Regions from separate parts of the Pseudomonas sp. S09G 359 genome, predicted to be linked through region 2. Evidence: predicted binding sites of a transcription regulator. Region 2 holds the regulator's gene; each other region holds the start of a gene.
What was found. Region 2 encodes sigma-54, which starts transcription at its own class of promoters, with help from an activator protein. Its sites were predicted from a motif close to ANTGGCATNNANNTTGCTNT; they were not measured.

Region 1: the regulator sigma-54 is predicted to act here: its motif matches at 5,076-5,095, upstream of CXQ82_RS02835 (circularly permuted type 2 ATP-grasp protein).
Region 3: the regulator sigma-54 is predicted to act here: its motif matches at 4,228-4,247, upstream of CXQ82_RS15240 (circularly permuted type 2 ATP-grasp protein).

Annotation. Positions count from the first base shown of each region.
Region 1 covers NZ_CP025263.1:656,544-664,406, reverse strand. Annotated here, with positions in the region: gene nadE (ammonia-dependent NAD(+) synthetase) at 1-323, shown strand, start outside; gene azu (azurin) at 475-921, opposite strand; gene CXQ82_RS02845 (hypothetical protein) at 1,253-1,435, shown strand; gene CXQ82_RS02840 (transglutaminase family protein) at 1,666-2,556, opposite strand; gene CXQ82_RS02835 (circularly permuted type 2 ATP-grasp protein) at 2,556-5,042, opposite strand; gene CXQ82_RS02830 (DUF2126 domain-containing protein) at 5,238-7,863, opposite strand, start outside.
Region 2 covers NZ_CP025263.1:1,039,508-1,047,370, forward strand. Annotated here, with positions in the region: gene CXQ82_RS04585 (ZIP family metal transporter) at 1-718, shown strand, start outside; gene CXQ82_RS04590 (HPr family phosphocarrier protein) at 756-1,028, opposite strand; gene rapZ (RNase adapter RapZ) at 1,045-1,902, opposite strand; gene ptsN (PTS IIA-like nitrogen regulatory protein PtsN) at 1,905-2,369, opposite strand; gene hpf (ribosome hibernation-promoting factor, HPF/YfiA family) at 2,380-2,685, opposite strand; gene CXQ82_RS04610 (RNA polymerase factor sigma-54) at 2,761-4,254, opposite strand; gene lptB (LPS export ABC transporter ATP-binding protein) at 4,451-5,176, opposite strand; gene lptA (lipopolysaccharide transport periplasmic protein LptA) at 5,176-5,709, opposite strand; gene lptC (LPS export ABC transporter periplasmic protein LptC) at 5,696-6,268, opposite strand; gene CXQ82_RS04630 (HAD family hydrolase) at 6,277-6,801, opposite strand; gene CXQ82_RS04635 (KpsF/GutQ family sugar-phosphate isomerase) at 6,802-7,776, opposite strand.
Region 3 covers NZ_CP025263.1:3,396,092-3,403,954, reverse strand. Annotated here, with positions in the region: gene CXQ82_RS15245 (hypothetical protein) at 65-4,030, shown strand; gene CXQ82_RS15240 (circularly permuted type 2 ATP-grasp protein) at 4,423-5,832, shown strand; gene CXQ82_RS15235 (alpha-E domain-containing protein) at 5,835-6,785, shown strand; gene msrA (peptide-methionine (S)-S-oxide reductase MsrA) at 6,891-7,586, opposite strand; gene CXQ82_RS15225 (cytochrome c biogenesis protein DipZ) at 7,744-7,863, opposite strand, start outside.

The sequences.
Region 1 (7,863 bases), 380 kb from region 2:
ATGCGGCGGAAGCGGTGATGGGCTTTTTCACCAAGTTCGGTGACGGCGCCTGCGACCTGGCCCCGTTGAGCGGGCTGGTGAAAAACCAGGTGCGTTCGATTGCGCGGCACTTTGGGGCGCCGGAGTCGTTGGTGGAGAAGGTCCCGACTGCCGACCTGGAAGACCTGTCGCCAGGCAAGCCGGACGAAGCGTCACATGGCGTGACCTATGCCGAGATCGATGCGTTCCTGCACGGTGAGCCGGTGCGTGAAGAAGCGTTCAGAATTATCTGCGAAACCTACCGCAAGACTGAGCACAAGCGGGTCATGCCGTTTGCGCCGTGAGGTGAGCCAGATAGGTTTGTGTTGACTGTCAGGCAGCCATCGGGGGCAAGCCCCCTCCCACAGTTGATCGAGTTCCAACATGAGAATGCGGTCGAATGTGGGAGGGGCGGTGCGACGATTCGACTTGCCCCCGATGAACGATTACGCGGTGTTACTTCAGAACCACAGTACCTTTCATCATCGAGATGTGGCCTGGGAACGAGCAGAAGAAACCGTACTTCTCATCGGCCTTCAGCTTCGAAACGTCGAAAGTCACCGAATCTTTCTCACCCGCACCGATGAGCTTGGTGTGAGCGATGATGCGTTCGTCGCCGTCTTTCAGGTAGTTCTTGTCCACGCCGCCGGCCATGCCGTCAGTTGCAATCGGCTGCATGTCGGCTTCTTTACTCAGCACCCAGTTGTGACCCATGACGTTTTTCGGCAGGTTGCCGGAGTGAGTCAGCTCGACGGTGAATGTCTTGCAGCTCTTGTCGATTTCAATCGCTTTGGTGTTGAAGGACATTTGGTCAGTAGAGTCGACAGTGACCTTGCACTCTGCGGCAAGCAACTGGCCGCTCGCCAGAGTCAGCAGGGAAACAGCAACGAGTTTGGCAAACATGTGAATCTCCAAGGCAGGGTTTAAAAACGCGGATTGCGGTAAGGGTGCCTCAAGCAGGCTTGAATTCTTATGATCTGCATCAACAGATTGTATACAACTTTAGGCTATCAGACTGATCAACACAATCTACCAGCCAAAGTACTACGACCCGCCTATGATCGGCCCATCACCCATCGGAGGCTCTGCCATGCACTTCAATCAATTCTTCAACGGCCTGCTGGCCGCGTACGCCTGCGGTAAGTGAAGGCCAAGCGCGCTGCTAAGCTGCTACCATAGCGACCCAAGGCAGCTGCGCGCCGCCACCCTCACCTTCGACCCTAGAGGATCGCCCATGGCCAAACCTAATTACTCCTTCGCCAAACGTCAGAGAGACTTGGCCAAGGAACAGAAGAAAGAGGAAAAACTGCAACGCAAGAAAGCCGCTGCCGATGAAGAAGCAGGCGCACTGAACCCGGATGCCGATGGTGAAGTAACGAGCGACGAGACCGAAACACCAAAAGATCCGGCTGAATAACTGACCGCTCCCACCCTGTGGCGAACGGATTTTTCGTGGCGAGCGGGCTTGCTGTGGCGAGCGGGCTTGCCCGCGTTGGGTCGCGAAGCGGCCCCCATCGATGCCCGTGGTGCTTCATAAAGATCGTTGAATCAGTTATCGGGGCTGCTGCGCAGCCCAACGCGGGCAAGCCCGCTCGCCACAACACGCCTGCTTGCCACAAAGCCTGCTTACGACAGTAAGCCCGGCAATCATTCCAGCGGCATCACCGTTACCCGCACCTCCGGGTCATGGCTCCCGCCCCCCAGAATCACCCCCCGCAACGGCGACACATCGGAAAAGTCCCGGCCCCAGGCCAAGGTGATGTGCTCCAGTGCCGGCTGCACATTGTTCGTCGGATCAAAATCCACCCAACCGGACACCGGGCAATACACCGACACCCACGCGTGGGACGCATCGGCGCCGATCAGCCGTGGCTGGCCGGGTGGCGGCTGGGTCAACAGGTAGCCGCTGATATACCGCGCCGCCAGGCCCCGCGAGCGCAGGCACGCGAGCATCAGGTGGGCGAAGTCCTGGCACACACCGCGCCTGCGCTCCAGCACCTCAACCAGAGGCGTGGCGACCTGGGTGGCTTCGGCATCAAAGGTGAATTCGCTGAAAATCTTTTCCATCAAGGCCTGCACGCCCAACAGCAACGGACGGCTCGGCGGGAAGCAGCTCTCGGAAAACTCGACGAAGGTTTTTTTCAGGTGCACGTAGGGCGATTCGAAACGGTAGCGGCAGGCTTCGATAATCTCCAGTGACAGCGGCTGGCTGCTGTAGGTCAGGCTGTCACGGGTCTGGTCCCAGGCCGGCGAGTGCTGGAAATCCAGCACCGGCCGCGCCAGCACTTCCACGGTCAGCCCGGCATTCACCAGCAACTCATCGTGGGGCCGCTCGAACGCCAGGCGTGTGATCGGGTTGCCGAACACGTCCAGCTCATCGCGGCGCGCCGTGGGCTCGGGGCTGATGTCCAGCTGCTGCCAGGTGCAGCGCTGCCAGGCGCACGGCCGCGGCCATAAATGCGCCAGCTGTTGGGCCAGCGACACCGGGCTGTCGTAGTGGTAATGGGTATCGTGAAAGATCTGATAGCGCACGCTCATTACACCGACACCGTTTGCTGGCTGACATCATCCACATGGGCAAAGTGGCGCAACGCCAGGCGATCCGACACTTGCCCACTCTCATCGGCGACCGCTTGCAGCAGGTCGGCCAGGCCATCCAAGGCCGCACGCACGCTGGCTTCGCCAAACAACGGGTTCTCCAGGCAGCCCAGGTCGAAGCGCGCCAGGCGCTCCACCAACGGCGCCAGACCGGTTTCCCGCGGCACGCCGAAGTCGTCATTGAGGCGACGCAGGGTGCGGCTTACCAGTTTGAGCTGGAACAGCACCGCATGGGGGTTCTGCTCATCCAGCAGCAACAGGTCGAGGACCGGAATCAACTGCGGCACCGCCAGGTAGCGCGAGCGATAGGTGATGCTACTGTTGCCCAGCTCCAGCAACCATTCCAACCCGGCCTGATCGAACACCGCCACGCCGCGCAGGAACGCCGCGAGGCTGCTGCTGAGAAATTGCAGGCGCTCGATGCGCCGCCCCATCATCAGAAAGCGCCAGCCTTCGTCGCGGGTCATGTCGTCCAGGGCAAACCCGGACAACGCCGCCAGCGACATCACCAGGCGGTTGAGGAAGTCCAGCAGCTCGCCAAAATCCGGCGCCTCGCTTTCCAGCTCCATGGCTTCGCGTTGCAGCTCGACCAGTGCCTGCCAGTTCTCGCGGGACAACTTGCCGCGCACCTGGGACGCCGCCCACTGCAAGCGCTGCAGGTTGGCGCGCAGGCTGGACGGCCAGTCATCGCCGAGCATGGCGGCGAGCAGGCGCTCGGGTAACTCGCCCTCCTCCGGCAGCAGGCGCAGGCTCTCACCCAGCTCGACCGCCGCCTGCAACGCCAGCGGGTCATCACCGTCGACATACCGCGCCAGCACGATGCGCAGCCAGCGCGCACTGTCGTCGCAGCGCTCGCAATAACGGCCGAACCAGAACAGGTTTTCCACCACACGCGACGGCAGATACGGATCGCGGCGCACCAGGTCATGGGCGCCGATCGTGCGCTGTGCACGCCACTGTTCGCCACCGGCGGCACGTTCACCGAGGACCCAGGTGTCCTTGCTCGCGCCACCGCGCTGCATCGACACCACCTCGGCATCGGCCTCGGCCGCCACACGGGTCAGGCCGCCAGGCAGCACGCGGTAGCCATCGGCGCTGGCCACGGCATACACGCGCATGCCGATGGCACGGTGTTGCAGGTGGTCTTCCACGGTGTGCCACACCGGCGCCTGGGACAGTTGCGCCAACTCCTGGGCGACATACGCGTAAGGCCGCGCGCGCATGCGTTCGGCCAGGGCCTGGCGTTGTTCGTGATTCAAATCACGGCCGAATACCGGGGCGAAGCTTTGCGACGGAAATGCCGGTTTGATCAACAGCTCGGGCAGCTTCTCCAGCGCCTCGGCCAGTACCGGCGCCTCACCGCACCACCAGGTGGCGATGGACGGCAGGATCAGTTCTTCGCCAAACAGAAATTCATTGATCTTGGGCAGGAAGCCGAGCAGCCCCGGCGACTCCAGCACGCCGCTGCCCAAGGCGTTGGCCACCAGCACATTGCCCTGGCGCACGGCGTCGAGCAGGCCCGGCACGCCGAGGGCCGAGTCGGTGCGCAGCTCCAGCGGGTCGCAGAAGTCGTCGTCCAGGCGGCGCATGATCGCGTGTACCCGGCGCAGGCCACTGAGGGTCTTGAGGAACACGGTGCTGTCGCGCACGGTGAGGTCGCCGCCTTCGACCAAGGGGTAACCGAGCTGGCGCGCGAGGTAGAGGTGTTCGAAATAGCTTTCGTTGAAACGCCCAGGGGTCAGCAACACGATCAGTGGCGGCTGGTCATCACTCGGCGCCTGGCGGGCCAGGGTTTCCTGGAGCGTGCGGAAGAAACCGGTGAGGTGCTGCACCTGCAGGTCGCGGTACAGGTCCGGGAACGCACGCGACACGATGGTACGGTTTTCCAAGGCGTAACCCGCGCCCGACGGGGCCTGGGTACGGTCGGCGGTGACCCACCAGCGGCCATCCGGGGTGCGCGCCAGGTCCACGGCGTACAGGTGCAGGAAGGCGCCGTCGGGTGGCTGGATACCCTGGCACGGCCAGAGGAAATTGTTATGCCCGAACACCAATTCCGCCGGCAGCAAGCCTTCCTTGATCAGGCGCTGCGGGCCGTAGAGGTCGGCCAGCACGGCATTCAGCAGGCGCGCACGCTGGGCGATACCGGCCGACAGGTGCTGCCACTCGTCAAAAGCCAGCACATGGGGCAACAGGTCCAATTCCCACGGGCGATCGGCGCCCTTGGGGTCGGCGTAGACGTTGTAGGTCACGCCGTTTTCCTGGATTTGCCGGGTCAGCAGCGCCTGGCGCTGGGCCAGTTGCGCAGGCGTGCTGCGCTGCAAGTGGTCCAGCAGGCGCTGCCAGTGGGCACGTACCGCGCCACTGTCATCGAGCAGTTCGTGATAGGTGCCCGCAGTCAGCGGGTAACGGTCGAGCAAGTCGGACATGGAACGCTCGGCAGAGGCAAGGGGAGTCAGTTTAAATCAAATTCACTGCAATCTAATGTGGGATGAAAACACCTGTGGCGAGTGGGCTTGCCCGCGTTGGATTGCGTAGCAGTCCGATTTTCTGGGGCCGCTGCGCGTCCCAACGCGGGCAAGCCCGCTCGCCACAAGGGCACTTCAGTTCCACATGGGGCGCGCTTAGTCATTTTTATGGGGGAAACGCCGCAGATCCAAGGTCATCGGCAATTCATCATTCACCACCACTGGCGGCACGGACAGCTTGCCAGGCGTGTGGCCGAGGCGGAAAAACCGCGCCATCCGCCGGCTCTCGGCCTCATTGGCATTCACCGGCAAGCTGTCGTAGTTACGCCCGCCCGGGTGCGCGACATGGTATTGGCAGCCGCCCAATGAGCGTTGCATCCAGGTGTCCAGCAGGTCGAACACCAGCGGCGCGTGCACCGGGATGGTCGGTTGCAGGCAATTGGCGGGTTGCCAGGCGCGATAGCGCACGCCAGCGACAAACTCGCCCACCCGCCCGGTCGGTTGCAACGGCACCGGGATGCCGTTGCACGTCAGCAGATAGCGCTGCGGCGGCAGGCCGCTGAGCTTCACTTGCAGGCGTTCCAGGGACGAATCCACATAACGCACCGTGCCGCCCACCGCGCCTTCTTCGCCCAGTACATGCCAGGGTTCCAGGGCCTGGCGCAGTTCCAGTTCGATACCGCTGACCGCGTAGTCGCCGACCTTGGGAAAACGGAACTCCAGGTGCGCGGCAAACCATTCGGCTCGCAGCGGGTAGCCGGCGGCGTTGAGTTCAACGATCACGTCGGCAAAATCCTGCTCGATAAAGTGCGGCAACAGGAAGCGGTCGTGCAGCTCGGTACCCCAGCGCGCCAGCTTCGGCGGCGCATACGGTTCACGCCAGAAGCGTGCGACCAACGCCCGCAGCAGCAGTTGCTGGGTCAGGCTCATGCGCGCATGGGGCGGCATTTCAAACGCGCGCAATTCCAGCAGGCCCAGGCGGCCGGTGGCGCCATCCGGTGAGTAGAGCTTGTCGATGCAGAATTCGGCGCGGTGGGTGTTGCCCGTCACGTCGATCAACAGGTTACGCAGCAGCCGGTCGACCAACCACGGCGGGCATTCTTCGCCGGGCGCGGGGATTTGCGCGAAGGCGATTTCCAGCTCGTACAGCGCGTCGTTGCGCGCTTCATCCACCCGTGGCGCCTGGGAGGTCGGGCCGATAAACAGGCCGGAAAACAGGTAGGACAAGGACGGATGGTTATGCCAATAGCTGATCAAACTGCGCAGCAAATCAGGGCGACGCAGAAACGGCGAGTCCTTGGGCGTGGCGCCCCCCAGCACGAAATGGTTACCGCCGCCGGTGCCGGTGTGGCGGCCGTCGATCATGAACTTTTCAGTGGTCAGGCGGGTTTGCCGCGCCTCCTCATAGAGGAATTCAGTGCGTTCCACCAACTCGTCCCACGTGGCGGACGGCTGCACGTTGACCTCGATCACACCTGGGTCCGGCGTGACCCGGAAGTTGCTCAGGCGCATATCGAACGGCGGCTCGTAGCCTTCGAGCAATACCGGGCAGTGCAGTTCTTCGGCCGTGGCTTCGATGGCGGCAACCAGCTCCAGGTAGTCCTCGACGCGCTCCAGGGGCGGCATAAACAGGTACAGGCGCCCTTCCCGTGCCTGGGCGCACAGCGCGGTGCGGGTCAGCCAGTCGGCGGATTCATCCACCTTGGGCACACGTTCATCGTTCGGCGCGGGTTCGCCGTGGCTTTGCAGTTGGGCGCTGGTCGGCAGCTCCGGTTGGTCCTGGTTAGGGTCGGTGGGGTGCACGAACGGATACTCCGCCGCCGTCACCCACGGCTGCGAGGCCAGCGGCAGGCGATAGCCCAGGGGCGAATCCCCCGGCACCAGGCGGCAGTGGTTATCGCGCAGGTACCAGCGCCCGCTCTGCCAGCGATCATTGGCGGCGGTGCGCGCCAGCGGCAGCACCTGGCCGATGACGGTATCCAGGCCTTGGCTGAACACTTTGCGCAGGCGTTCGCGCTCCAGGTCGTCGCTCAGGCGCGGGTCCTGGGCGGTGACGTTTTGCGGCAGCGCGCCTTCACGCCACAGGTAGTAGAAATTGTCTTCGAACGCCGGGAACACAAAGCGCGCCGGCAGCTTCAAACGCTCGGCGACGCTGGCCAGGAAGCGCCCGGCCATTACGCCATCGGCGCCATAGTCCTGTTGCTCATCGGCGATCAGCGCGCTGTTGTGCCAGATCGGCACGCCGTCGCGGCGCCAGAAGCAATTAAGCGACCAGCGCGGCAGCTGCTCGCCGGGGTACCACTTGCCCTGGCCAAAGTGCACCAGGCCCTTGGGCGCATAGTGTTTGCGCATGCGCTGGAACAGCTCGGCAGACAGCCGGCGCTTGTCCGGCCCGAGCGCGGCGGTGTTCCACTCGGCGCCGTCGGGGTCGTCGATGGACACGAAGGTGGGTTCGCCGCCCATGGTCAGGCGCACGTCGTCCTTGAGCAGGTCGCCGTCGATCTGTCGGCCCAGGGCCTGGATCGCCAGCCATTGCTCCTCGGTGTAGGGCTTGGTCACCCGAGGGGCTTCCCAGATCCGCTCTACCGACATTTCGTGGGTAAATTCACACTCGCACGGCTCCACCAATCCACTGATCGGCGCGGCGGAAGACGGATCGGGACTACAGGCCAACGGGATATGGCCCTCACCGGCGAACAGACCGGAGGTGGCATCCAAGCCGATCCAACCGGCACCCGGCAAGTACACCTCGCACCAGGCGTGCAGGTCGGTGAAGTCCACC
Region 2 (7,863 bases):
GCTGGGTGCGGTGCCGGTATTGGTGATCCGGCGCATGCCGGTGGCGCTGAGCGATACCTTGTTGGGTTTTGGTGCCGGGGTGATGCTGGCGGCGACGGCGTTTTCGCTGATTGTGCCAGGCATCGCCGCCGCTGAAGGCCTGGGGTTGTCGCCTTGGGGTGCCAGTGGCTTGATCAGCTTTGGCATCATGCTGGGTGCATTCGGGCTGTATCTGGTTGACCGCAAGGTCTCCGGCGCCAGCCCGGAAATGCTCGTAGGCACGCCGGACAAACCGGTAATCCCGCCGCGTATCTGGCTGTTTGTGTTCGCCATCATCGCCCACAACATACCCGAAGGCATGGCCGTAGGCGTTTCCGCCGGCGGCGGCATGCCGGACGCCGACAGCCTAGCGATGGGCATTGCCTTGCAGGACGTACCCGAAGGCCTGGTGATTGCGCTGGTATTGGCCGGGGCGGGAATGTCGCGGGTCAAGGCGTTTCTGATCGGGGCGGCATCAGGCTTGGTAGAGCCGGTATTCGCCGTGCTCTGTGCCTGGCTGGTGAGCCTCGCCGAGGTGCTGTTGCCCTTGGGGCTGGCATTGGCGGCCGGTGCGATGCTGTTGGTGGTGACCCACGAAGTGATCCCGGAGTCGCGCCGAAACGGTCACGAAAAGCTCGCGAGCCTGGGGCTGTGCATCGGGTTTTGTTTGATGATGGTGATGGATACGGCGTTGGGGTGAGGCCGTTGCAGCCTCACGCCTGTATTAACGGGTGGGTTTACTCACCCTCATCAAAATAGTTGTTGATCAACGCCACCAGCGCGGCCATCGCTTCCTCTTCTTTCTCGCCTTCCGTCTTCAGGTGGATCTTGGTGCCCTTGCCGGCGGCCAGCATCATCATGGCCATGATGCTCTTGCCATCAACCATGGATTCAGGGGTGCGCCCAGCGCGGATCTGGCAAGGAAACTGCCCGGCAACGCCGACGAACTTGGCCGAGGCGCGGGCATGCAGGCCCAGCTTGTTGATGATTTCAATTTCCAGAGCGGGCATCGCGGGGGTGTTCCTTTCAGCTAAGGTCGCGGTGGCGAACCTGGACGTTCTTGAGGGTTTGTTGCAGCACCTGGCCCAGGCGTTCGGTCAGGTAGACCGAGCGGTGGTGCCCGCCGGTGCAGCCGATGGCAATGGTGACATAGGCCCGGTTGCTTGCGGCAAAGCGCGGCAACCATTTGAGCAGGTAGCTGGAGATGTCCTGGAACATCTCTTCTACATCCGGTTGCGCGGCCAGGTACTCGGCCACCGGCTGATCCAGCCCGGATTGATCGCGCAGCTCCGGCTTCCAATAGGGGTTGGGCAGGCAGCGCACATCGAACACCAGGTCGGCGTCCACCGGCATGCCGCGCTTGAAGCCAAACGACTCCACCAGAAACGCCGTGCCGGGCTCCGGCTGGTTCAGCAGGCGCAGCTTGATGGCATCGCGTAGCTGATACAGGTTGAGGCCCGTGGTGTTGATCTTGAGGTCGGCGAGGTCAATGATCGGCCCCAACAGCTTGGTTTCGTCTTCGATCGCTTCGGCGAGGGAGCGGTGAGGGCTGCTGAGGGGGTGACGGCGCCGGGTTTCGGAGAAGCGCTTGAGCAGCGTCTCTTCGTCGGCGTCCAGGTACAGCACGTCGCAATGAATGTGCTTGGCCCGCACTTCCTCGAGCAATTGCGGGAATCGCTCCAGGTGGCTGGGCAGGTTGCGGGCATCAATCGAAACGGCGACCAATGGTTGCGCCAGTTCGGTGTGGATCAACGCGCGTTCCGCCAATTCCGGCAGCAGGCCGGCAGGCAGGTTGTCGATGCAATAGAAACCGTTGTCCTCGAGAACATTGAGGGCGGTGCTTTTACCCGAGCCGGAGCGGCCGCTGACGATGATCAAACGCATGATTACTGCCCGTTTTGTTCATCCAGGACAACCTGATACAACGCCTCATTGCTGCTGGCACTGCGCAGTTTGTCGCGTACTTCCTTGCGGTCGAGCATGCTGGCGATCTGCCGGAGCAGTTCCAGGTGCGCATCGGTGGCAGCCTGTGGGACCAGCAGTACAAACAGCAGGTCGACCGGGGCACCGTCGATGGCGTCGAAATCGATGGGAGCGTCCAGGTGCAGCAGGGCGCTGACCGGTGTCTCGCAGCCTTTGAGGCGGCAGTGAGGAATGGCGATGCCGTTGCCAAAACCCGTGGAGCCGAGTTTTTCACGGGCAATCAGAGCCTCGTAGACATCTTGCATCTCCAGCTCAGGCACTTCGCGGCTGATCAGGTTGGCAATTTGCTCGAGGGCTTTCTTCTTGCTGCCGCCCGGCGCGTTCACGAGGGAACGGCCGGGGGTCAGGATGGTTTCAAGTCGGATCATGGGGGGAGAGTTAGCGACCTGTACCTTGCATCAGGTGCAGATTCTTTTCCTTATGCTTTATGAGTTGGCGGTCCAGCTTGTCGTAGAGCGAGTCAATCGCCGCGTACATGTCTTCATGTTCCGCATTGGCGACGAGCTTGGCATTCGGTACGTGCAGGGTGGCCTCGATTTTTTGCTTGAGCTTATCGACCTCCATGATGACCTGCACATTGGTGATCTTGTCAAAATGCCCCGCAAGCTTGTTCAGCTTGCTCTCGGTGTACTCACGCAGGGGTTTGGTGACTTCCAGCTGGTGTCCACTGATGTTGACTTGCATACAGCTTCTCCTTCGTTGCCAGTGCATAAAGCGGTGGGCAGGAATACCCACCACTGGAACGCTGTGGCCCGCCCGTCACATCAAACGCTTACGCTCGCTGGAAGGCGCGATCCCGAGGGACTCGCGGTACTTGGCGACGGTTCGACGGGCGACCTGAATGCCTTGTGCCTCCAGTAAACCAGCGATCTTGCTGTCACTCAACGGCTTTTTCTGATTTTCCGCGGCAACCAGTTTTTTGATGATCGCGCGGATCGCCGTGGACGAGCATTCACCGCCTTCGGAGGTGCTTACATGGCTGGAGAAAAAGTATTTCAGTTCATAAATACCCCGTGGGGTATGCATGAATTTCTGCGTGGTCACCCGGGAAATCGTCGATTCGTGCATGCCTACCGCCTCGGCAATATCGTGCAGAACCAGCGGTTTCATCGCTTCGTCGCCGTATTCCAGGAAGCCGCGCTGATGCTCGACGATCTGGGTGGCGACTTTCATCAGGGTTTCGTTGCGGCTTTGCAGGCTCTTGATGAACCAGCGTGCTTCCTGCAACTGGTTGCGCATGAAGGTGTTGTCGGCGCTGGTGTCGGCGCGGCGTACGAAACCGGCATATTGCGGGTTGACCCGCAGGCGTGGCACCGATTCCTGATTCAGCTCCACCAACCAGCGCTCGTTGTCCTTGCGCACGATGACGTCGGGGACGACGTATTCGGCTTCGCTGGACTCGATCTGCGAACCTGGGCGTGGATTGAGGCTTTGCACCAGCTCGATGACCTGGCGCAGGTCGTCTTCCTTGAGCTTCATGCGGCGCATCAGCTGGCTGTAGTCGCGGCTGCCGAGCAAATCGATGTAGTCGGTGACCAGGCGCTGGGCCTCGGCCAGCCAAGGGGTCTTGGCGGGCAGCTGGCGCAGTTGCAGCAGCAGGCATTCGCTGAGGGAGCGGGCGCCGATGCCGGCAGGCTCGAACTGCTGGATGCGGTGCAGGACGGCTTCGATCTCGTCCAGCTCGATGTCGAGTTCCGGATCGAAGGCTTCAAGGATCTCTTCGAGCGTCTCGTCCAGATAACCCTGGTTGTTGATGCAGTCGATCAGGGTGACGGCGATCAGGCGATCGGTATCCGACATCGGCGCCAGGTTCAGTTGCCACAGCAAATGGCTCTGCAGGCTTTCGCCGGCGGAGGTACGGGTGGTGAAGTCCCACTCGTCGTCATCATTGCTCGGCAGGCTGCTGGCGCTGGTCTGGTAGACGTCTTCCCAGGCGGTGTCCACCGGGAGTTCGTTGGGAATGCGTTCGTTCCAGTCGCCTTCCTCGAGGTTATCCACCGTGGGGGCGGTTTCCTGGTAGGACGGTTCCTGCACGTCGGGGTTGGGTTTTTGCTCGATGTTGTCGGCCAGCGGGTCTGCATTATCGAAGTCGTCGCCTTCTTCCTGGCGTTCGAGCATCGGATTGGACTCCAGGGCCTCCTGGATTTCCTGTTGCAGGTCCAGGGTCGACAATTGGAGCAGGCGGATGGCCTGTTGCAGCTGCGGTGTCATCGTCAGCTGCTGGCCCATTCTCAGGACTAGCGATGGTTTCATGGCAGGGGCTTAACACCTTATTCGCCGGCGCAATGCGCCATCCACGACAGGGCGCGTGAGCGCCAAACATAAGCAAATTATATGCCTGATATCGGGGGCTTTGCCTAGAGCGCGGTAACAATAAAAATCCGGAGGTTTTCATTGACTCCCGCGCTTCGGGCAAACGACCTGCCACCGCCAGTTTCTACAGGCAGGTTTACAGGCGGAACTCGTGACCCAGGTACACTTCCTTGACCAGTTCGTTGGCCAGGATAGTGGCGGAATCGCCTTCGGCGATCAGCTGGCCATCGTTGACGATATACGCGGTTTCGCAGATATCGAGAGTCTCGCGCACGTTGTGGTCGGTGATCAGTACACCGATACCCTTGGCCTTGAGGTGATGGATGATCTGCTTGATGTCGCCGACCGAGATCGGGTCGACGCCGGCAAACGGTTCATCCAGCAGGATGAACTTGGGTGCAGTGGCCAGGGCTCGGGCGATCTCCACACGGCGACGTTCACCACCGGACAGGCTCATGCCCAGGTTGTCGCGAATGTGGTTGATATGGAATTCCTGCAACAGGCTTTCCAGCTCCTTGCGGCGGCCATCGCGGTCGAGTTCCTTGCGGGTCTCGAGAATCGCCATGATGTTGTCGGCTACCGACAGTTTGCGGAAGATCGACGCTTCTTGCGGAAGATAGCCGATACCGGCACGGGCGCGGCCGTGCATGGGCTGGTGGCTGACGTCCAGGTCGTCGATCAGGACGCGACCCTGGTCCGCCTGGACCAGGCCGACGATCATGTAGAAGCAAGTGGTCTTGCCGGCGCCGTTGGGGCCGAGCAAGCCGACGATCTGGCCGCTGTCGATCGACAGGCTGACGTCGCGCACGACCTGACGGCTTTTATAGGCCTTGGCCAGATGCTGGGCTTTCAGGGTTGCCATTACTCGGCCTTCTTCTTCGGCTGGATAACCATGTCGATGCGTGGACGTGGCGCGGTGACCTTGGAGCCATTGGCGCGACCGGCGTTAGCGATCTGTTTCACGGTGTCATAGGTGATTTTTTCACCTTCCGTGGAGTTGCCGTCGGGGCTCAGTACCTTGGCCTGGTCGATCAGCACGATGCGGTTCTGCTGGGCGTGGTACTGGATAGTCTTGCCGTAGCCCTTCATCGGGCCGGTATCGGCAGCGGACTGCTTCTGTTCGAAGTAAGCCAGGTTGCCTACCGAGGTCACGACGTCGATGTCACCGTTTTGGGTGCGCGTCAGTGTCACGGTATTACCGGTGATCTTCATCGACCCTTGGGTGATGATCACGCCGCCGGTGTAGGTGGCAACACCTTGCTTGTCATCCAGCTGCGCATCGTCAGCCGAGATGTGGATCGGTTGCTGGCTATCGTTCGGCAGAGCCCAGGCGCTCACGCTTCCCAGTGCTGCGCCCAGACCGAGCAAAATAGGGAGAGTTTTAACGAGCCTCATACTGTCCTCTTACGTTCGATAGCAGGTGTATCCTGCTTTCTTTCAAATACGCTTTCATTCCCTTGCCAGTCGATACACCGCCAGCGCCGTCGATTCTAACGTCTTGCTCGGTCTGCGCATATTGCTTCTGCGGGAATACGGTCATGCGACTGCTGGTAATCACCGTGTCGCGGTTTTTTGCATCAGTGCGCGCAACGCGTACCGAATCGATCAGCTCCACCTCGGTGCCGTCCGGGTTGACCTCGCCACGTTTGCTGGTGACGTGCCATGGGAACTCGGTGCCGCGGTAGATGTTTATGTCCGGGTTGGTCAGCAGGGTGACCTCGGTGGCCTTCAAATGCTCGACCTTGTCCGATGTCATCTCGTACTGCACCTTGCCGTCGGGCAGGAACTGCACGCTCTTGGCGTTGATCGCGTAGTAGTCGATAGCCCCTTCGTCAACCTGCGCAGCAGGCTGGTCGAGGAAGCGCTCAGGGCTGATATTCCAGTAGCCCACCGCGAGAAACAGCGCGGCGATGACCCCGAATAGCAGGAAGTTGCGAATCTTTTTGCTCAGCATAAAACGCTCTATAAGTAGGCGGCGTGGGCCGCTTCAAGGCTGCCCTGGGCACGCAGAATCAGCTCGCAGAACTCGCGGGCGGCGCCTTCGCCACCGCGTGCAGTGGTGATGCCATGGGCGTGCTCGCGAACAAACGCTGCAGCATTGGCGACGGCCATGCCCAGGCCGACTCGGCGAATGACCGGCAGGTCGGGCAGGTCGTCGCCCAAATAAGCAACCTGCTCATAGCTTAGGTTGAGTTGGCCAAGAAGCTCGTCAAGAACCACCAGTTTATCCTCACGGCCCTGATACAGGTGAGGAATCCCCAGGTTTTGTGCGCGGCGTTCCACAACGGGGGTTTTTCTGCCGCTGATAATCGCTGTTTGCACGCCCGCCGCCATCAGCATCTTGATGCCCTGGCCGTCGAGGGTGTTGAACGTCTTGAACTCGCTGCCATCCTCGAGGAAATACAGGCGGCCGTCGGTCAGCACGCCGTCAACGTCGAAAATCGCCAGCTTGATGTTTTTGCCGCGTTGCATCAGGTCGCTGGTCATTTACATCACTCCCGCACGCAGCAAGTCGTGCATGTTCAGGGCGCCAATCGGGTAGTCGTTGCCATCGACCACCACCAGCGCGCCAATCTTGTGGTCTTCCATGATCTTCAAGGCTTCGGCCGCCAGCATTTCCGGGCGTGCGGTCTTGCCATGGGGTGTCATTACCGCATCGATGGTAGCGGTGTGGATATCAATGGTGCGGTCCAGGGTGCGGCGCAAGTCGCCGTCGGTGAAGACTCCGGCCAGGCGCCCGTCGGCTTCCAGGATCACGGTCATGCCCAGGCCCTTGCGGGTCATTTCCATCAGCGCGTCCTTAAGCAGGGTGCCGCGCTGGACGTGGGGCAATTCATCGCCCGAGTGCATGACGTTTTCCACTTTAAGCAGCAGGCGGCGACCCAGTGCGCCACCCGGGTGGGAAAACGCGAAATCTTCGGCGGTAAAGCCGCGGGCTTCCAGCAGTGCCACGGCCAGGGCGTCGCCCATGACCAGGGCCGCGGTGGTGGAGGAGGTGGGTGCCAGGTTCAGCGGGCAGGCCTCGTGGGCCACGTGAACGTTCAGGTTCACTTCGGCGGCCTTGGCCAGCGTCGATTCCGGGTTGCCGGTGACGCTGATCATCTTGATGCCCAGGCGCTTGATCAGCGGCAGCAGGGTCACGATTTCGTTGGTGGTGCCGGAGTTGGACAGCGCCAGGATGATGTCATCCTTGGTGATCATGCCCATGTCACCGTGGCTGGCTTCGGCCGGATGCACGAAAAATGCGGTGGTCCCGGTGCTTGCCAGGGTGGCGGCGATCTTGTTGCCGACGTGGCCCGACTTGCCCATGCCGACCACGACAACGCGGCCTTTGCTGGCCAGAATCATCTCGCAGGCGCGTACGAAATCCGCGTCGATATGGGCCAGCAAGCCTTCTACGGCTTCAAGCTCTAGGCGGATGGTGCGTTGTGCGGATTGAATAAGGTCGCTGGATTGGCTCATGTCTGAAATCGTATAGCCTGACGAAAAGTCGGCGATTATAGCGGTAATGATCGATTCCCTCACGCAAGTTCGTCAGGCTTTATTCAC
Region 3 (7,863 bases), 2.4 Mb from region 2:
GGGTCAGCGCCACGGAGGCACTTCAGAGCAGGAGCCCCGCCGAACCCTTCCATTGGCAAGTACTATGAACACTGTTTCCAGTCAGCCCCCTACAAAACCGCAGTTTTCGCTCCCACAGAGCATGCCCGCCACGCCCCCACAAGAGCGTGAGGCTTCCTACGCCCCAGCGCCACCAGCGGGCTCGCGCATCGAGGGTGATCGCGAGCTGACACGCGAGTATCGAAATGCGCTGTTAAGCACTGCCGATCACCGGCCGGATGCCAAGATCCATCCCATCCCTCCCCACTCCACATTCGGCCAGTGGTGGGCCCAGTTGCACGGCGCTTTCCAGTCACCCGACGTTAAGCAGTGGATTCAAGACAAAGGCATCGCCGTTGGGTCGATCAGACTCAACCCGGAAACGGGTCAAATCTCGTTTTCGCTTCAACGCTCGCTGGATGCAAAACAAACGATCCATACCCTCGGGCAAGACGATCCGCACTGGCGCGCGATCAGCGGGCCTATCCTCCAGGCCGCACGGGTGCTCGCTGCAGGACACCTCGACACGACATTCGCGCCGCCGGTAAGCGATATCGCTGAGCCTGTTCCATATGAGCTGGTGGGGCGTTTTTATAAAGAGAGGTTGGGCCTGACGGAACCGGCAATGCGCAAACGTGCTGAGGAACTCGCCGAAACCAAGACGTTTACCGCTCTCGACCCGACCACTGATACAAGTTTGATCGCATCGCGCAGCGAGAGCGCCCTTCAAGACCAGAAATCGCATTTGGGCGACCTGGTCAACCGGCAACAAATCGTTGTAGAACTGCAACACTTGGCCGCCAACGCAGACGCAGGGTCCATTGAGGATCAACTCAAGACCAAGAGGGTCAACCTGGCCTCCGACAGTACCTATCCTGTCAAAACCCACGCAAGCCTTCAGCAACTGCTGGAGGATCATGGCTGGGATATCCCCACCACTCGCGAAGAGGTGTTGAACCTCGCAAAATCCCTGTCGACTCCGGCCTCCAACGCACCACCGGATGGCAACCTGGGTGGCGCGTTGAACTGGCCCGTACCGCTTGACCAGAACAGCCAGCAACAATTGCAGGCGGATGTACGTGCGGGCAAGTTCGGCGATCTGGTGTTGAGCCCCTTTGGCAACGTGTTGGACTACCTGCTGAACGGCAGGCAAATTTCTCCAGAGGAGCAACGTGATCCGCGCAAGTTGATCAACGAATTAATCAATTCACCCAGGGGCAAGGCATTGGGCCAGGCCATTCAGGCGACCTTCGAGGCCCGTTCGGTTAAGGGCAGTGCCACCGACTGGTTGCTGGCGGCCTTGAACGTGACGAGCAGCAAAGGCGTCGGCACCCCGGCGTATAGCCGTACACCGGGCGTTATTGAAGGTTACCGGCCGGTCTCGGCCGACAACATGGGTAAACCTCCAGCGACGGTCATTCAGCAGTTGGCTAACCACCTGGTCGCCACAAGCAAAGCGTCATCTCCCGAGAATGCTGTGATCCAGGCACACATTTTACTGGCTAGCCAGGCACCGGAGTTCCTGGTCAAGGACATTCCGGAACAAGTGTCAGTGGGCACCCACAGCTGGGTCAGCTTCACCACGGCGGTCGCCCGTATGGAAGCAAAAGTGCCAGGCTCGACAGCGATGGCGAGCTACGCGCAAATCATGCTCGAAGCCGACATAGCACCGATCACCGAAACAGAGCGCGCTGTCGAATATGCGGCTCAGAACGAGGCTATCAAGCAATGGGGGGTCGCCAACGGCATGAGTTATCCGGTGACGGAAACTGCGATAAAGGCCGTGCGCGAGCAATTCACGGCACAAGTAAGCGAACTGAAAGCCGCAGCCGAAACCCACGTCACAGAAATGCCGACTGTCGAGTCCATTGCTTTGGAACAGCTGAAGAACGCCTTTCCAGACATGGACCCGGTACTGTTCGAGCAAAAAAATATAACGTTGCATCCTTCAAACCGGCATTACCCTGGGCCCTACTCGATACTGGATCTCTATATCGATGGTCGAGCGCTCCAGGGTTCTCCCGCGTCGGCGGATAACTGGGGTAAATTTGGTCGTACTTTTGTGCAGGTAACAACTTTAGGTGTAAAAAAAATTGATGCAGATGGAAAACCGACTGCGTGGGTCTCCTCATCGAGCGAGATAGACGTACCGAATATCCTGGAAAAGCTTAAACAGCTGCCACGCCCGGATGCACTGTTCCAGGAACCGTTTAGCAACTACGCCAATGCGGTCAAAAAAACCACTGCCGCACACTTCAAGTACCTTATTTCCAAGCTGCCGCCGGAAGACCGTGAGAATTTGGAGCATGGTAAATTAACCCCCCTCGAAGAAGTTAGATACCCTGAAACCAATCAACGCGATCGAGTGGCAGATGGCGTGTTGATATTTCAGACTGAGCGAAATGGCAAGGCCACCTACTACGAGTTTGATCGAACAAAGGGTTCCATTTCAAAGCTTCCAGAAAAAGATTACATACGGCACGCAGACCTTGTTGCTAGACCTAGCCACACCGGGATATTGGTCGAAAGAGTACAACGTGAGGGAGAGCACTCACCTGGATTACTGGATGAAAAAACCGGTATGCCAACCGTACAGAATTGTTTCGGAAGTGCCAGGACCCAGTACATTGTCAATACACTGATCGCGGACATGAACTTCCCCGCAGTAGAACGTTATGCCAAAGGCGCAACCACCTTTGACACCGAAGTGCCAGTGCATGAAAAAGTCTCGAAAGTTGCACTTGATTTTATCCCATTCTATTCAGCCATCAAAAATTTCAAATCGGGCAATATTGGCGGAGGCACTTTCGATTTGACCCTCGATATCTTCGGTTTCGCGGTCGGCTTCGGCAGTGCCTTCGCCAAGGGCGCCAAAGTCGTTGCGAGCACAGCGTCCGCACTGTCAAAAATAGGTAAGGTTGGCAGGATCGTTGGGCGGGCGGCGCTTGGCGCGCTCAACCCGTTGGACGGTGTGGATGATCTGGGGCGTGGCGCCCTTAAACTCGGTCGTGTGGCGACGGGAACTGCCTACAAAGGCGTCAAAAGCCTGCGCGGTTCCTACCAGAGTGTAAATCTGCTTGAACTGTCGAAGCGGCGTGATATCGCCGAAGGCTCGTATAAAGCCGCCAATGGCGCCGCTGAAAGCAAAACCCTGGCTAAATTAGATGAGGCGACCAACAAGTGGTACGCCTATGATCCGATCACGCAGCAGACTTACGGCAAGGCGCTGGATAACTTTGTCAGCGACACCCCCTCGGCAAACGCCCCCGACAGCTTGGGTGCCGTGGCCCACCCTAGTAAGTCGGCATCCAGTCGGCAAAGGATCGGCCTGAAGTCGCAGAGCAGTGTAAAGCCCGGCGAAGGGGCAAAACCGAATACTGTCATCAGTCAAAGCACCTTTGCACAGATGGGCGGAGCGATGAATGAGGTTCACGTGCTGGGTGGCGCAGTTCACACCTATACGGATGCCCACAAGGGCGGCACGCGACTTAATGTGGTTGCTCACGGCGTTGACCGCGGGATACTGGACAGGCTGCAGAAAAAGCCCGCTCTGGTGGAGGTTGACGACAAGCATTACACCGCAAAAGAGTTGGTTGCTCATTTGAGGAGTAAAGGCATTGATCCGGCAGACTCGCGTTATAGCAATATCCGGCTTTTGATCTGTTACTCCGCAGATGGCGCAGATAACTCGTTTGCCAAAGAATTTCAAAAAGAGGTGGGTAAGACTGTAAAAGCCTATGAAGGTACGGTGACGTTAAAATTCGGCTCGACAAGTATGGAAAAAATCCGTGACTACCTAGAGACGCAAGTTCGCGGTGAGTTTCCCAGCCTAGCTGAAAACGAAATCCATCTATTGGTAGATAGCAGAATCCAGAATATGTATAGCGGGCAAAAGGTCCAACACATCGAAAAAAACAACGGTACCCAAATACAGATCAACGTCGCAGCTCAAGGCAAAACGCCCGTGTTTGAAACACTCAAAATTGAATACAAACCGGTGCATTTCAGCTAAATCCCCCTGGCGGTAAATCAAGGTAAAAAGGCGTCGGCTCGAACCCATCAATGCCCTATCTTGGGGCGCTCTCAGCAACCCAAGATGGTGCGGCCTTGCCTCGCGCTCAGTGCGTAGCCCAGCGCAAGCAAGCTCACTTTCGCGATCAAGCGCTGAAGCGGCCTACCCTAAGGGCTTAATCAGCGTTACATGCTCATTCCGGCACAAGCATTGCTTTATCCATTCATCTGCCCGGATACAGGAGCATTCGTTACCCCCCGACCCAGAGCCGACCCCATAAGAAAGTAAGGACCAGGTCTGTTGGCACCATCAGCCACGGGCTCATAAAAAAATGCGTTTTTTAAAGCGGCAGTGCCACCCCACGCACCCCTCGGCACTGACAAGGTACTGGAATGGCTCGATCTTTCTTTGATGAAATGAATGATGCAAACGGCGAGTGCCGTGCGCACTATCAGGATTTCTCCCGCTGGCTGGCCAACACGCCGCCGGAACTGCTGGCCCAGCGTCGACGCGAAGCCGATTTGCTGTTCCATCGCGCCGGGATCACCTTCACCCTTTATGGCGACGAGCAAGACACCGAGCGCCTGATCCCCTTCGACATCATCCCGCGCAGCATCCCCGCCAGTGAATGGAGCGTGATCGAACGTGGCTGTATCCAGCGCGTCAACGCGCTGAACATGTTCCTCGCCGACATCTACCACGACCAGCGCATCATCAAGGCCGGGATCATTCCCGCAGACCAGGTGCTGGGCAACGAGGGTTACCAGAAGGCCATGGTCGGCCTGGACCTGCACCGCGACATCTACTCGCACATCTCCGGTGTCGACCTGGTACGCGACGGCGACGGCACCTATTACGTGCTCGAAGACAACCTGCGCACTCCCAGCGGCGTGAGCTACATGCTTGAAGACCGCAAGATGATGATGCGCCTGTTTCCGGAAGTGTTCGCCAAGCAGCGCATCGCACCGGTGGACCACTACCCCAACCTGCTGCTCAAAACCCTGAAAAGCTCCAGCCGCTTGGACAACCCCAATGTGGTGGTGCTGACCCCGGGCCGCTTTAACAGCGCGTTTTTCGAGCACGCATTCCTGGCCCGTGAAATGGGCGTGGAACTGGTGGAGGGCGCCGACCTGTTCGTGCACGACCTCAAGGTATTCATGCGCACCACCGACGGGCCGAAGCCGGTGGACGTGATTTATCGGCGTATCGACGACGCCTTCCTCGACCCGAAAGCCTTCAACCCCGACTCCATGCTTGGCGTGCCCGGCCTGGTGGCCGCCTACTGCGCCGGCAATGTGGTGCTGGCCAATGCCATCGGCACCGGCGTGGCTGATGACAAATCGATCTACCCCTACGTGCCGGCGATGATCAAGTTCTACCTGGATGAAGCGCCGATTCTGCAAAACGTGCCGACCTTCCAATGCCGCAAACCCGACGAGCTGTCCCATGTGCTGGCCAACCTGGCAGAGCTGGTGGTCAAGGAAACCCAAGGCTCCGGCGGCTACGGCATGCTGGTCGGCCCGGCGTCCACGGCGGCCGAGATCGAAGACTTCCGCCAGCGCATCAAGGCCCGCCCCCACGCGTACATCGCGCAACCCACCCTGAGCCTGTCCACCTGCCCGACTTTTGTCGAAAACGGCATCGCGCCCCGGCACATCGACCTGCGGCCCTTCGTGCTCTCTGGCAAGGAAACCCGCCTGGTACCCGGCGGCCTCACGCGGGTGGCGCTGCGTGAAGGCTCGTTGATCGTCAACTCGTCCCAAGGCGGCGGAACCAAGGACACCTGGGTGGTGGAGGGCTGAGTATGTTGAGTAGAACCGCAGCAGATCTGTACTGGATGTCCCGTTACCTGGAGCGCGCCGAAAACCTGGCGCGCATGCTTGAAGTCAGTTATTCGCTGTCGTTGATGCCCCAGGCCGGGCGCAGCGATGGCCTGGATGAATTGGCCATGTCGTTGCTCAGCAGCGGCACGCTGGACAGTTACCTCGAGCGCCACCAGCAGTTGGATGCCGAGCGCATGCTGCATTTTTTCGCCCTCGACGAAGAAAACCCCGCCAGCATCTACAACTGCCTGCGCGCCGCGCGGGGCAATGCCCACGCCGTGCGTGGGCGCATCACCGCCGACATGTGGGAAAACCTCAACGCCACCTGGCTGGAAATGCGCAGCATCGCCGCCGGCGGCCTGGCGCGGCATGGCATCAGCCACTTCTGTGATTGGGTCAAGCAGCGTTCACACCTGTTCCGTGGCGCCACGTCCGGCACCATCATGCGCAATGACGCGTATCGGTTTATCCGCCTGGGCACCTTTGTCGAGCGCGCGGACAACACCTTGCGCCTGCTGGATGCACGTTATGAGATGTTCGGCGAAGAATCTGAAGAAGTCAGCGACTTGTCGGCACGCGGCTACTACCAGTGGAGCGCCCTGCTCCGCGCGTTGTCGTCGTTCGAGGCGTATACCGAGCTGTATCCGAATGCCTTGAATGCGCGCTCGGTTTCGGAACTGCTGCTGCTGCGCAGCGACGTGCCGCGTTCGTTGCATGCGTGTATCGAGGAACTGAGCCATATCCTCGCCGACCTGCCGGGCAGCTACGGCCGCACGGCGCAACGGCTGGCGGCAGAGTTCGAGGCGCGGCTCAGGTATACGGGGATTGATGAGATTCTTGAAGACGGCTTGCACAGCCGCCTCACGGACTTTATCGACACCGTGCGCGAGCTGGCGCGAGCGATACATAGTTCCTACCTGGAAGTGGTCTAGGCCAGACTGAGGACTCAACTGTGGGAGGGGGCTTGCCCCCGATGGCGGTGGTGACTGACACACCGCAATCGGGGCAAGCCCCCTCCTACATTGGGTTTGTGGCGTTTATTGGTTTTTGACCAGGACGGGCTCTGCGCGGTATCTGTCGGGGAAGAGTTTTTTGAGCTGCGCCACCTTCGGCAAATCATTGATCACGATGTACGGGTAGGACGGGTTCTCGGTGAGGAAATCCTGGTGATAGGCCTCCGCCGGGTAGAACGCCTTGCCCATCTCGATTTTAGTCACGATGGGTTTGTCGAAGGCCTTGGCGGCGTCGAGCTGGGCGATATAGGCCTGGGCGACTTTCTGTTGCTCGGCATTCTGCGCAAAGATCGCCGACCGGTACTGGGTGCCGGTGTCCGGGCCCTGGCGGTTGAGTTCGGTGGGGTTGTGGGCCACCGAGAAGTAGATCTGCAACAGCTTGCCGTAGCTGACCGTGGCCGGGTCGTATGTCACTGACACTGACTCGGCGTGGCCGGTGTCGCCTTCGCTGACGGCCTCATACTGGGCCGTACCCGCCGCACCGCCGTCGTAGCCGGACACCGCGTTTTTCACCCCTTGCACATGCTGGAACACCCCCTGTACACCCCAGAAGCAGCCGCCGGCGAACACCGCGGTTTGCAGGTTGCCAGGCTCGCCGGGCAGGTCCATGGCCGGCGGGGCTATCGTGACGCCCTCCTCGGACGATCCAAAGGAAAACGCTGAGCTTTGACCGACGAAAGCGGCGAAAACCAGCACCGGTAAAAATTTGAAGAATTTCATCACAGTCACTCCAGTGCTACGGAATAAACGGGGTCAACCTGTGGGAGCGGGCTTGCTCGCGAATGCGGTGTGTCAGTTGAAGCATTGGTGACTGGTTTAGCGCATTCGCGAGCAAGCCCGCTCCCACATTGGTTGGGTTATCAACTCAGAAGATCAGTTAGCCGAAGGTGAAGGCATACGCCGACACATGCGGATCAAGAAACTCGATGGTGAACGTGCGGTCCTGCACGGCACCCGGCTGACGCACAAGCTGGTACAGGCGCTGCTCAGTCACGGT